One region of the Kocuria sp. CPCC 205258 genome, then DNA from elsewhere that is predicted to be linked to it. Evidence: riboswitches for the same ligand, from Rfam matches in the RefSeq annotation. Region 1 holds a riboswitch; each other region holds the start of a gene.
What was found. Region 1 has a riboswitch for S-adenosylmethionine ahead of RF644_RS16320 (O-acetylhomoserine aminocarboxypropyltransferase/cysteine synthase family protein). Riboswitches for the same ligand answer to the same signal wherever they lie in the genome.
Positions count from the first base shown of each region.

Region 2: another riboswitch for S-adenosylmethionine. It lies ahead of RF644_RS03130 (acyl-CoA dehydrogenase family protein); the one in region 1 lies ahead of RF644_RS16320 (O-acetylhomoserine aminocarboxypropyltransferase/cysteine synthase family protein).
Region 3: another riboswitch for S-adenosylmethionine. It lies ahead of RF644_RS10900 (hypothetical protein); the one in region 1 lies ahead of RF644_RS16320 (O-acetylhomoserine aminocarboxypropyltransferase/cysteine synthase family protein).

Region 1 covers NZ_JAVKPS010000012.1:71,240-75,067, forward strand. Annotated here, with positions in the region: gene RF644_RS16310 (thiamine pyrophosphate-dependent enzyme) at 1-498, opposite strand, end outside; gene RF644_RS16315 (Lrp/AsnC family transcriptional regulator) at 740-1,192, shown strand; SAM riboswitch class IV at 1,305-1,426, shown strand; gene RF644_RS16320 (O-acetylhomoserine aminocarboxypropyltransferase/cysteine synthase family protein) at 1,464-2,792, shown strand; gene RF644_RS16325 (cystathionine gamma-synthase) at 2,800-3,828, shown strand, end outside.
Region 2 covers NZ_JAVKPS010000001.1:672,397-676,224, forward strand. Annotated here, with positions in the region: gene RF644_RS03125 (MFS transporter) at 1-1,366, opposite strand, end outside; gene RF644_RS03130 (acyl-CoA dehydrogenase family protein) at 1,370-2,719, opposite strand; SAM riboswitch class I at 2,833-2,927, opposite strand; gene moeB (molybdopterin-synthase adenylyltransferase MoeB) at 3,059-3,828, opposite strand, start outside.
Region 3 covers NZ_JAVKPS010000005.1:180,294-184,121, forward strand. Annotated here, with positions in the region: gene RF644_RS10885 (DUF6350 family protein) at 1-958, opposite strand, end outside; gene RF644_RS10890 (glycosyltransferase family 1 protein) at 1,074-2,249, shown strand; gene RF644_RS10895 (PIN domain-containing protein) at 2,253-2,636, opposite strand; gene RF644_RS10900 (hypothetical protein) at 2,648-2,875, opposite strand; SAM riboswitch class IV at 2,889-3,014, opposite strand; gene RF644_RS10905 (hypothetical protein) at 3,432-3,728, shown strand.

The DNA of each region.
Region 1 (3,828 bases):
CTGGGTGGTGAGCGGGGTCGACTGGATGCCCACGCAGTGCTCGTACGGGTCGTAGCCGCTGTGCCACTCGCCGCGGAAGATCGCCATGACCTGCATCGGGTCCACGCCCTTGGTCATGACCGCCACGGTGTCCCGGTAGGTGGGGAACAGCCAGTCGCCCTCCTCGAGGCACAGGGCGGCCGCCACCTGGCAGGCCTCCTGGCCGTGGCTGGACGGGTAGACGGCCATCCGGCCCTGGCGGACCAGCGCGGAGTTCTGGTCGTTGACCCGCCGCCCGACCACCAGCTTCTCGTAGGCGCCCAGCAGGACGTCCGGGGCCGGCAGCGGGTACTCGTGGCCGGGGCCGGTGCCCTGCTCCTCGGGGGCGAGCAGCCGCCCGCTCGGGTCGACCATGCGGATCTCGCCGCGGGCCGGGAGCATGTACTGCTCCGGCGTGATGCCGAAGCTCTGGGAGGCCCGGAGGATCGGGTCCTCGGGGGTCTCGACGGTCTGGCTCATGGTGTCCCCTCGGTCGGTCCCCGGTGCGGCCGCGGTCCGGGGAGGGCAGGAAGGTGGTGCGGCTCTGTCTCCCCAGTATGGGAACCGGGCATGGTTCGTATCCACAGAGCGGGGAAAATGCAGAAGTCTGAGACGGACAGTGCACCGCGCGTGGACGAAATGTTCTAGTGTGGCGTGGAGCACACGCATTCGTCCGACACGTTCCGGGCCCCGCGCCCGACCCGCCCCGAAGGAGCCCGCCGTGCCCTCGACCCCCGTGCCGCTGGACGAGACCGACCGGAAGATCCTCGCGGAGCTGTCCCGGGACGCGAGGCAGTCCGTGACGGCGATCGCCGCGGCCGTGCACGTCTCCCGGGCCCACGCCTACGCCCGGATCAACCGGCTCCGGGACGAGGGGGTGATCCTGCGCTTCAGCACCGTGATCGACCCGGTGCGGGCGGGCCTGCAGGCCTCCGCGTACGTGACGCTCAAGCTCCAGCAGAACACCTGGCGGGAGCTGTGCGCCCAGCTCCAGGCGATCCCCGCCGTGCACCACATCGCCCTGGTGGGCGGGAACTTCGACGTCATGCTCCTCGTGCGGGCCGTGGACACCGTGCACCTGCGGCAGGTGATCTTCGAGCACGTCCAGCAGCTGCCCGGTGTGGTGGACACCCAGACGTTCCTGATCTTCGAGGACATCGACACCCGGGCCTGACGCGAGGGCCCGCGCCGGGCCCGGCGCGCACGGCCGGCGTCACGAACCGTCACGGTCGTCATCTTCCGACGCGGAGGGACACCCACTACCTCTGCGCATAGTGTTGTTCCAGCTTCACGAGACGTGACCGCCAAGCTCCGACTTGGTCACGCACCAACCCCATGCTCATTGGGTGGTTCGGATGAGGAAGCGGCCTGCATCTTCCGCGGCGTGCCCACCGGGTCCGCGCGGGTGACCGGTGCGGGTAAGAGCAAGGCACAGGAGCAGCGCCATGTCCATCCCCGTGACCGACCACGACCTCGCGACCCGGCAGATCCACGCCGGCACCCACGACCAGGTCGTCCAGCGCACCCTGACGGTGCCGATCTACCAGACCGCGGCCTTCGAGTTCCCGGACTACGAGGCGGCCCGGCAGATGTTCGCCCAGACCCGGGCGGGCTTCACCTACACGCGCACCGGCAACCCCACGGTGGCCGTGCTCGAGCAGCGGATCAGCGACCTCGAGGGCGGCGCGGGCGCCGTGGCGACCGGTTCGGGCCAGTCCGCCGTGGCCGTGGCGCTGCTGGCCCTGCTCGGCCAGGGCGCCGGGAAGCACCTCGTGGCCTCCGAGAAGCTCTACGGGGGCACGGTGGACCTGCTCACCGACTCCTTCGCGGACTACGGCATCGAGGTCTCCTTCGTGGACCCCACCGCCCCGGGGGCGTGGGCCGCGGCCGTGCGCCCCGACACCCGCGCGTTCCTGCTCGAGTCCATCGGCAACCCGCTGGCCACCCTCCCGGACCTGCCCGGGATCGCCGACGTCGCCCGGGCCGCCGGGGTGCCCGTCGTCGTCGACAACACCCTCGCGTCCCCGGCCCTGTACCGGCCGCTGGAGAAGGGCGCCGACATCGTGGTGCACTCGGCCACCAAGTTCCTGGGCGGGCACGGCAACGCGCTCGCCGGGGCGGTCGTGGACGGCGGGACCTTCGACTGGTCCGCCCGGCCGGACAAGTGGCCGCAGTTCACCCAGGCCCGCGCCCGCTGGGGCGGGCTCAGCCTCGTCGACAAGTGCGCCGCCGCCAGCCCCTACCTGCACCTGGTCCGGGCGAAGTACGTGCACGACCTCGGCACCACGCTCTCCCCGTTCAACGCCAGCCAGATCCTGCAGGGCACCGAGACCCTCGACCTGCGCGTGGCCCGCCACACGGCCTCGGCGCTGGCGGTGGCCGAGTTCCTGGCCGGGCACCCCGCCGTCGCCCGCGTCCACCACCCCGGCCTGCCCGGGGACCCCGGCGCCGGGATCGCGGCCCGGGACTTCCCGCGCGGGACCGGCTCCGTGTTCTCCTTCGACCTCGCCGCCCCGGACGGCGCCGTGGGCCCGTTCATCGACGCGCTCCGGCTGTTCAAGCTGGTGGCCAACATCGGGGACACCCGCAGCCTCGTGGCCCACCCGGCGGCCATGACGCACTGCCGCCTGACCCCCGAGCAGCGCCGGGCCGGCGGGATCGCCGAGACCACGATCCGGCTCTCGATCGGCCTCGAGTCCCCCCAGGACCTCGTGGCCGACCTCGGCCAGGCCCTCGACACCGTCGTCACCGCCGTCCAGACCACCCGGAAGTGAGCCCGCCATGACGTCCCCCACCGAGACCCGCACCCGCCACCGGGGCTTCACGACCACCGCCGTCCACGCCGGCCAGGAGCCCGACCCGCTGACCGGGGCGGTCATCCCGCCGATCTACCAGACCTCCACGTTCGCCCAGGACGGGATCAACGTGCTGCGCGCCGGGCACGAGTACAGCCGCGGCTCCAACCCCACCCGCAGCGGCTTCGAGGAGCAGCTCGCGGCCCTGGAGCGCGGCGAGCGGGGGTTCGCGTTCGCCTCGGGGATCGCGGCCGAGGACGCCCTGCTGCGCGCCGTGCTGCGCCCGGGCGACCACATCGTGCTCGGCGCCGACGGCTACGGCGGCACCAACCGGCTGATCACCCGGGTCCTCGCCCCGTGGGACATCGGGCACACGCCCGTGGAGATCACGGACCTCGACGCCGTCCGGGCGGCCGTGCGCCCCGGCGCCACGAAGGTGCTGTGGCTCGAGACGCCGTCCAACCCGCTGCTCGGCATCGCCGACGTCGCGGCCTGGGCGCAGCTGGCCCGGGACGCCGGGGCGCTGCTCGTCGTCGACAACACCTTCGCGTCCCCGTACCTGCAGACCCCCCTCGAGCTCGGCGCGCACGCCGTGGTGCACTCCACCACGAAGTACATCGGCGGGCACTCCGACGTGCTCGGCGGCGCCGTGGTCGTGGGCGCGGCCCAGTGGCGCGGGGCCCCGCTCGCCGACGCGGTCGGCTTCCAGCAGTTCGCCGCCGGCGCCGTGGCGGGCCCCCAGGACAGCTACCTGGCCGCCCGCGGGCTCAAGACCCTGAGCCTGCGGATGGAGCGCCACCAGGACAACGCGCAGCGGATCGCCGAGTGGCTCCTGGAGCGCCCCGAGGTCGCGCAGGTGCTCTACCCCGGGCTGCCCGGGCACCCCGGCCACGCGCTCGCCGCCGCGCAGATGCGCGGGTTCGGCGGCATGGTCTCCTTCCGGCTGACCGGCGGGGAGGCCGCGGCCCGGGCGGTGGCGGAGGGCACCCGGCTGTACTCGCTGTCGGTGAGCCTG
Region 2 (3,828 bases), on a different contig from region 1:
GGGTCGCGAGGGCCGGGGCGGCCGCGGTCCGGCCGGCGTGCAGATCGGTGAGTTCGGTGCCGCGCTGGTCCCGGGCGGGATCCTTCGCGGCCAGGGCGGCGACGACGGAGAGCACGGCCAGCACGGAGAGGTAGCCGGCGATCAGCCACGGGGTGTCCCCGCCGGCGGCGAAGAGCAGAGCGGCGATCATCGGCATCAGCCCGCCGCCCAGGACGGTGCCGACCTGGTAGCCGAAGCTCACGCCCGAGTACCGCACGTGCACGGGGAACTGCTCGGCGAACCAGGCCGCCTGCGGTCCGTAGATCGCGTCGTGGACGAGGTTGATGCCGAGGATCACCACGAGCGGCAGCAGGGCGAGCGGGCCGGCCTCGAGGAAGGCGAACAGCACCCAGCCGAAGACGCCGATCGCCGCGTAGGCGGTCACCGAGACGACCTTCCGGCCCACCCGGTCGGAGAGCCAGGCCCAGAACGGGGTGGAGAACAGGCCGATGGCCGAGGCGATCATCACCGCGGTCACGCCCGCGGCGCTGTCCCCGCGCACGTCCCGCAGGTAGGTCAGCATGTAGACCGTCACCAGGTAGTAGACGGCGTTCTGGGCCAGGCGCAGGCCGATCGTCACCAGCACCGGGCGGCGGTGGTGGACCAGCAGCTCCCGCAGGGGGGCCTTGGCCACGTTCCCCGAGGCCCGGTGCTCCAGGAACTCCGGGGCGTCGGCCACGCCGAGGCGGATCCACAGGCCCACCGCCACGAGCAGGGCCGAGAGCAGGAAGGGGATGCGCCAGCCGTAGGCGGCGAACTGCTCCTCGCTCATGACGTTCTGCACGATGAAGAACGCGCCGGTGGCCAGCAGCATGCCGGCGGAGGAGCCGATCTGGGTGAAGGACCCGAAGAACCCGCGGTGCCGGGCCGGTGAGTGCTCCACGCTCAGCAGCGCGGAGCCGCCCCACTCGGCACCCGCGGACAGGCCCTGGAGGATGCGCAGGACCACGAGCCCGACGACGGCCCACCAGCCGATCACCTCGTAGGTGGGCAGCAGGCCGATCAGGGTGGAGGCCACGCCCATGAGCAGCAGGGAGGCCACCAGCAGGGCCTTGCGGCCGATCCGGTCCCCCAGGTGCCCGGCGATGATCCCGCCCAGGGGCCGGGCGATCACCCCGACCGCGAGCGTGGCGAAGGACGCCACGATGCCGCCGAGCTCGGTGGCCATGGGGAAGAACTGGACGTTGAAGACGAGTGCGGCGGCGGTGCCGTAGAGGTAGAAGTCGTACCACTCGATGGTGGTCCCGGCGAAGGCCGAGGCCAGGACGCGCTTCTTGCCGTGGACGATGCTGCTGCGGCCCGGGGCGGCCGTGGTCGTGGTGCTCATGCGTCAGGCTCCTGGGGTTCGGTCGGCGTCGGTCGTGCCGTCGGTCGCGGGGTCGGTCGTGGCGCCGGTCCTCGCGTCGCCGATGGCGTTCAGGCCCTCCGGCAGGGTGCCGTTGATGAGGTAGTCGCCGAGGGCTCGGGCGCGGAAGGCGATCGGGTTGTGGGTGGCCACGGTCTGGGCGTTGCGCCAGTGCCGGTCCAGGCCCTTGGCCGTGGACGTGGCGGAGGCGCCCACGGTGAGGAACAGGTCCTGGGCCGCGCCGAGCGCCAGCTCCGGCACGGTGACCTGGGCGTGCTCCACGGCGATCTCGGACTCGTGCAGCGCCGCCGGGAGGGCCCCGGTGAACTCCGGCCGGTCGGCGCCGGCCGCTGCGGCGGCGGCGATCCCGGCGTCCAGGGCGCGGGCGGCGTGCAGGACGGTGGCCTCGGCGGCGAAGGCCTTGGCGGAGATCCGTCCGGTGGCCTCCTGGATCAGCGGGTCGTCGCGGAACGGCAGGCCGAGCCCGGTGTTGAAGGTCCGCCGGCGTCCGGCGATGGTCTCCACCGCGTCCCTCCGGGCCGCCCGCGCGATGCCGGCCAGCACGGCCAGCAGCACGATCTGGAAGAAGGCGGCCTCGTGGACGGCCTCCGCGCTGCCGGCGGTGCGGTCCAGCACGGCGTCCTCCGGGACACGCACCCGGTCGAAGACCGCGGTGCCGGTGCCGGTGAGCTTCTGCCCGAAGCCGTCCCAGTCGTCCTCGAGCGTCACACCCTCGGCGTCCGTGGCGACGACGGCGAAGCGCCGCCCGTCGCGGCCGTCCAGGGCGGCCGAGACGCGGGTGTAGTCGCAGAAGACGGAGCCGGTGGCGTAGAACTTCCGGCCGGTGAGCTCCCAGCCCTCGGGGGTCCGGCTCAGCACGGTGTTCAGGGTGCCCAGCGCGTTGCCGCCCTTCTCCGTGGAGGCGTTGCCGACGGTGGCCCCGGCCAGCACCCGCGGGTACCAGACCTCCTGGAGCTCGCGGGGCAGGAAGCGCAGGGACTCCACGAAGCCGTGGTGGGAGCGGTAGAGGTGGGCGATGTTGGAGTCGGCCTCGGCCAGGTCGACCAGCAGCCGGGTGAAGTCCTCGAGGCTGACCCCGGGGCCGCCGTGGGCCGCCGGGACGCGCAGGGCGCCGAACCCGGCCCGGTCCAGCCGGCCGACCTCCGCGTAGGGCAGCGCGCGCCGGAGGTCCCGGTCCAGGGCGCCGGCGGCGATCTCCGCGAACAGCGGCCGGAAGTGCTCCCGCAGCCCGGAGTAGTCCCCGGGCAGGCCGGCGGCGAGGTCCGTGCCGGCGCGGGGATGGGCGGTGGTCTCCTCGACCGTGCTCGGGGTCATGCGGTGGTCCTCTCGGTCGCACCGAGGATTGCCGGTCGGCCGGTCGCGCCGGGGGCGGGCCCGGTGGCGTCAGCGCCGGAGGCTGACGTCACGGACCGACTGCAGATCCGGGATCTCCATCGGTTCTGGCATTAGCACCCTGACCCCGGTGGAGGGCGGGTTGCTGCGGCGTCGTCGAGCCAGATCTCTCAGCCGCTCTGAATGGGGCGCTTGCCATGGCATCAGACCGCCCGGTCCGGGGCCAACCGGATGACGGGCGCACGTCATGGAGTGTCACGACGGCGTCACAGAAGGTCACGTCCTCCGCGGTGGTGTAGCGGTGTGCCGCAGGAGACCGGGTCAGTAGACCGGCTGGTCCGGGTCCACCTGTGCCGCCCAGGCGAGCACCCCGCCCTCGAGGTGGCGGACCCGCTCCTCCCGCCCGGCGTAGAAGGAGCGTAGCGCGGCGAGCGCGGTCGCGGAGCGGGCCCCGGCCTTGCAGTGCAGCACGAGGTCCGTGCCACGGGCCTCCGGGGGCAGGGCGTCCGCGCCGCGGTCGAGGATCTCCTGCAGCGGGACGGGCACGGCGCCGTCGATGGCCACGAGCTCCCGCTCCCAATCCTCGCGCACGTCCACCAGGGCGAAGGACGCCTCCCCGCGCTCCCGGCGCTCGAGCAGCCGGGCCAGCTCGGCCGCCCCGACGGTCTCGGAGGCGTCCGCGCCGGGCAGCGCGCAGACCGCGGCGGGCTGGGCCACCGCGGTGACCGGGGCGGCGTCGGGATCCGGGGTGAGCCGCATCTCGCGCCAGGTCATCGCCAGCGCGTCGTGCAGCAGCACCCGGCCGAGCAGGGGCTCCCCGGTGCCGGTGACGAGCTTGACGGCCTCGGTGACCATGACCGCGCCGACGGTGGCGGGGAGCATGCCGAAGACCCCGCCCTCGGCGCAGCTGGGCACCTCGCCGTCCGGCGGGGCCTCGGGGTAGAGGTCCCGGTAGGTGGGCCCGTGCCCGGCCCAGAACACGCTGACCTGCCCCTCGAAGCGCAGGATGGAGCCCCACACGCAGGGTGTGCCGGTCAGGGCGGCGGCGTCGCTGACCACGTAGCGGGTCGCGAAGTTGTCGGCGCCGTCCA
Region 3 (3,828 bases), on a different contig from region 1:
GCGCCCAGGCCGGGAGCTCGGCGGGCGGCAGCGCGGCGAGCGCCGGGAGCAGCGGCACGGGCCCGGCCTCGGTGCCCAGCGGAGAGGCGTGCGTGCCGGAGCCGAGCTCGAAGCCCGCGCCCGTGGCCCAGGCCAGGGCGTAGACCGCGAGGTTGGGCAGGTAGCCGAGCTGGAGTCCCGTCAGCGCGGTGTCCCCCGGCACGCCGGTGCCCAGCCGCTGGTAGACGCCCACCACGTCGTTCCAGTTCCAGAACAGGGCGGCGGCCAGCAGGGCGGCCCCGGCCCCGACCCCGGCCACGGCCGCGACGAAGCCGGCGCGCAGCACCGCCCACGCGTAGGACCCGGCCCAGCGGGAGTACTGGCTCGTGCGCTCGACCCACGCGGCGGCGTTGACGCCGATCAGTCCCGGCAGCGACCGGGAGGCCCGGTACGCGCCCACGAACCCGCCCAGGGCCACGGGGACGAGCGGGAAGACGGCGGCCGCGGCCGGGCTCGCCGAGACCTCCCCTCCGCTGAAGAGCAGCGCGGCGGCGGCGCCGAACGCGGAGTAGGCGGCCAGGCCGCTGAGGTACGGCTGCCAGAACTGGCCCTCCCAGCAGGCGCGGGCCAGCCGTCTCCCAGCGTGCCAGGAGAGCGCGAACGGCACGAGGGTCAGCCCGAGCGGGACGAGGTTGAGCGTCCCGGTGGTCGCGGGCAGCCCTGCGCCCGGGTCCAGGGCCACCTGGAGCGGGGTGAGGTGGGCGAGCAGCCACACGTGGCCGGAGAGCACGAACCCGCCGGTCAGGCCGAGGGTGTCGAAGCCGTCGGCGAGCCACACCATGAGGACGGTCAGCAGGACCAGCAGGTAGGACACCACGGCCACGGAGCCGAGTTCCAGCGCGCCCTGCAGCCACAGCGGCATGGGCACACCCCGGCGGTCCGGGCGTGCAGCGGGGGAGGACAGGCCTTGGGAGTTCATCACCGACCATCCTCCCACGCCCGGGCGGCACCCCGGCCGAGGCTTCACGGCGCCTTCACCGGCGGGCCACGCCCCGCTTGCCGTCCGGTCGCCGGGCCCCGGCAGGCTCGGGAGCATGAGAGTCGCCGTGGTCGCCGAGCAGTTCCTCCCCCACCTCAACGGAGTCACCCACTCGGTGCTGCGGGTCGTCGAGCAGCTGGTCGCCGGCGGGCATGACGTCGTGGTCGTGGCGCCCTCCTACGACCCCGCGCCGCTGGGGCGCCCGGCGGAGCAGGTCGTCGAGGACCTCGACGGGGTGCCGGTGCACCGGCTGCCCGCCGTTCCGCTCACCGGCTACCCCGCCGTGCGGGTGGCCGGCGGGACCGTGGCCCGGGTGCGGCGGCAGCTGGAGCGCTTCCGGCCGGACGTGGTCCACGTGGCCTCCCCGTTCGTGCTGGGCCGCCGGGCGATCCTGGCGGCCCAGCAGCTCGGGGTGCCGTGCGTGGCGGTCTACCAGACCGACGTGCCCGGCTACGCGGCCAAGTACGGGGCCCCGTTCCTCGAGCAGCTCCTGTGGGGGCACGTGCGCTCCATGCACAACCTCGCCACGCTCACGCTCGCGCCGTCCACCGCGGCGGTCCGGCAGCTCACCGAGCACGGCGTCCAGGACGTGCACCTGTGGCGGCGCGGGGTGGACACCACCCGCTTCTCCCCCCGGCACCGGGACGAGCGGTGGCGGGAGGAGGTCGGCGGCGGCCGGCGGATCGTCGGCTACGTGGGCCGGATCGCCCCGGAGAAGCAGGTCGAGGACCTCTCCGCGGTCGCGGACCTGCCCGGCACCCGTCTGGTGGTCGTGGGCTCGGGCCCGGAGGAGGACGCCCTGCGCCGCCGGCTCCCGCAGGCCCACTTCACCGGGCGCCGCAGCGGCGCCGACCTGGCGCGCATCATGGCGTCCTTCGACGTGTTCGTCCACCCCGGCGAGTTCGAGACGTTCTGCCAGACGATCCAGGAGGCCATGGCCTCGGGGGTGCCGGTGGTCGCGACCGGCCGGGGTGGGCCCCTCGACCTCGTGGACCGGTCCCGCACCGGCTGGCTCTATCCCCCGGGCGACCTCGGGGCGCTGCGCGGGCACGTGGCGGATCTCCTGGGCGACGAGGCGAAGCGGGCCGCGTTCGGCGTCGCGGCGCACGCGGCGGTCCAGGGCCGGACGTGGGACGTGCTGGTCGGGCAGCTGCTCGAGCACTACGAGCGCGCCGTGGCGCTCTCGGCCCAGGGGCAGGGGCGGGGCCGGCGGCACCGCCGGGCCGTCTGAGGGCTACCGGCGGGCGGGGGACGCGTCCAGCACGGGCGCCCCGGTGCCGGCGTACCGCTCCGGCTCCGCGGTCAGCACGGTCAGCCCGTGCACCAGGGCCGTGGCCGCGGTGAGCCCGGCGAGCGGGTCGGCCGCCCCCGTCGCGGCCAGCGCTCCCCACGCCCGGGCCACGGCGGCGTCCGCGGGGAGCACCCGGCCCGGGAAGCGCAGCTCGAGCTGCTCCGCCCACAGCGTCTCGTCGGGCCGCTCGGCGAGCAGCTCCCCGAGCACCGTGGCGGGCAGGAACAGCCGCCGGTGTCCGTGCCGGCGCAGGGCCTCGGCCAGCTCGGGGCAGCGCTCCGGGGTGCGCACCCCCAGCAGCACGGAACGGTCCAGGAGGAGGTCCACGGCGGCGGGCCTCAGGCCGCGGCGGCGAGCTCCCCGCGGGCCGGAGCCAGCAGGAAGTCCACGAACTCGGTGCGGACCTGCACCACGCGGGCGTAGTCCTCGACGCTCATGGCGGAGACGCTGATCGCCGGGACGCTCGGCGCGGGGCCGCGGCGGGCTCCGTCCCCGGTGGCCGGGACGGCGAGGGAGGGCTGGGGATACGCGCCCGTGCGGGCGGCCGAGTGGCGGGGGTCGGACATGACCGGGATCCTTCGTGCGCTCTTGCTCGCACCGGGTACCGCTGCTGCGGCGATGCGAGCCGCTTCGTCATCCGAACCACCCGTGAACATGGGGTTGGTGCCCGGTCAAGTCGGAGCTTGCCGACCGGGTCTCTTGAAGCTCTCCCCATTGAACCACATCGGCCGAACCGTGTCCGGTGCGGCGCCCCGGCCGGATCCGGTGCCCCCCTCCTGTGCACAGGCCTTCCCCGGGGTGTCACCGCCCGGACATCTCGACGACACATCGTTGCGCTGGAATGGGTCCCGTAGGACCGGGGACGGCGCAGGCGACGACCCCGCGCATTACGTTTCAGTGACACAACTCACGACTCGCTTGTCGTGGTGTCGGTGCCGCGGGGTAGCCTGAACCTGCTTCTCGAGATGCGGCGTCCACGCCCTCGGCCGGAGATCGACGATCCCCGGCGGAACCGTGGAGGGGCTCCGACCCGCTGCGCGCCAACCCGATGTTCCCGGGTGGATCGGATGACGAAGCGGCGGGCAACGCCATCGGATGCCTGCAAGAACGTCAGGAGAAAACATGACCATGTCCGAAGAAAGAACAGCCATCACCACCGACCAGCGCGAGGAGTGGATCGACGTGACCGTCACCGCCCTCCCCGATCTGCACCTCGTCCGTCTCACGTCGACCGACGGGGACGTGCAGGAGTACCTGAGCCCCGAGGCCGACGACCTGGCCGCCGCGGCGGAGCACACGGAGGGTACGGCGCAATGGTGCGCCAAGTACCGCCAGCTCCTCGTTCCCGGAGCCCTCGCGGCGACCGGACGGCACCCGTTCTTCAAGCTCCACCCCTCGTCCCTCCCGATGTCGGCATAGCCGGCGGACAGGAGCGCACGGAGGCCGCAGCCCGTCGGGCTGCGGCCTCCGTCGTGCCGGAGGACGGTGACGTCCGGAGCGCCGGTGGGACCCGCGGGGT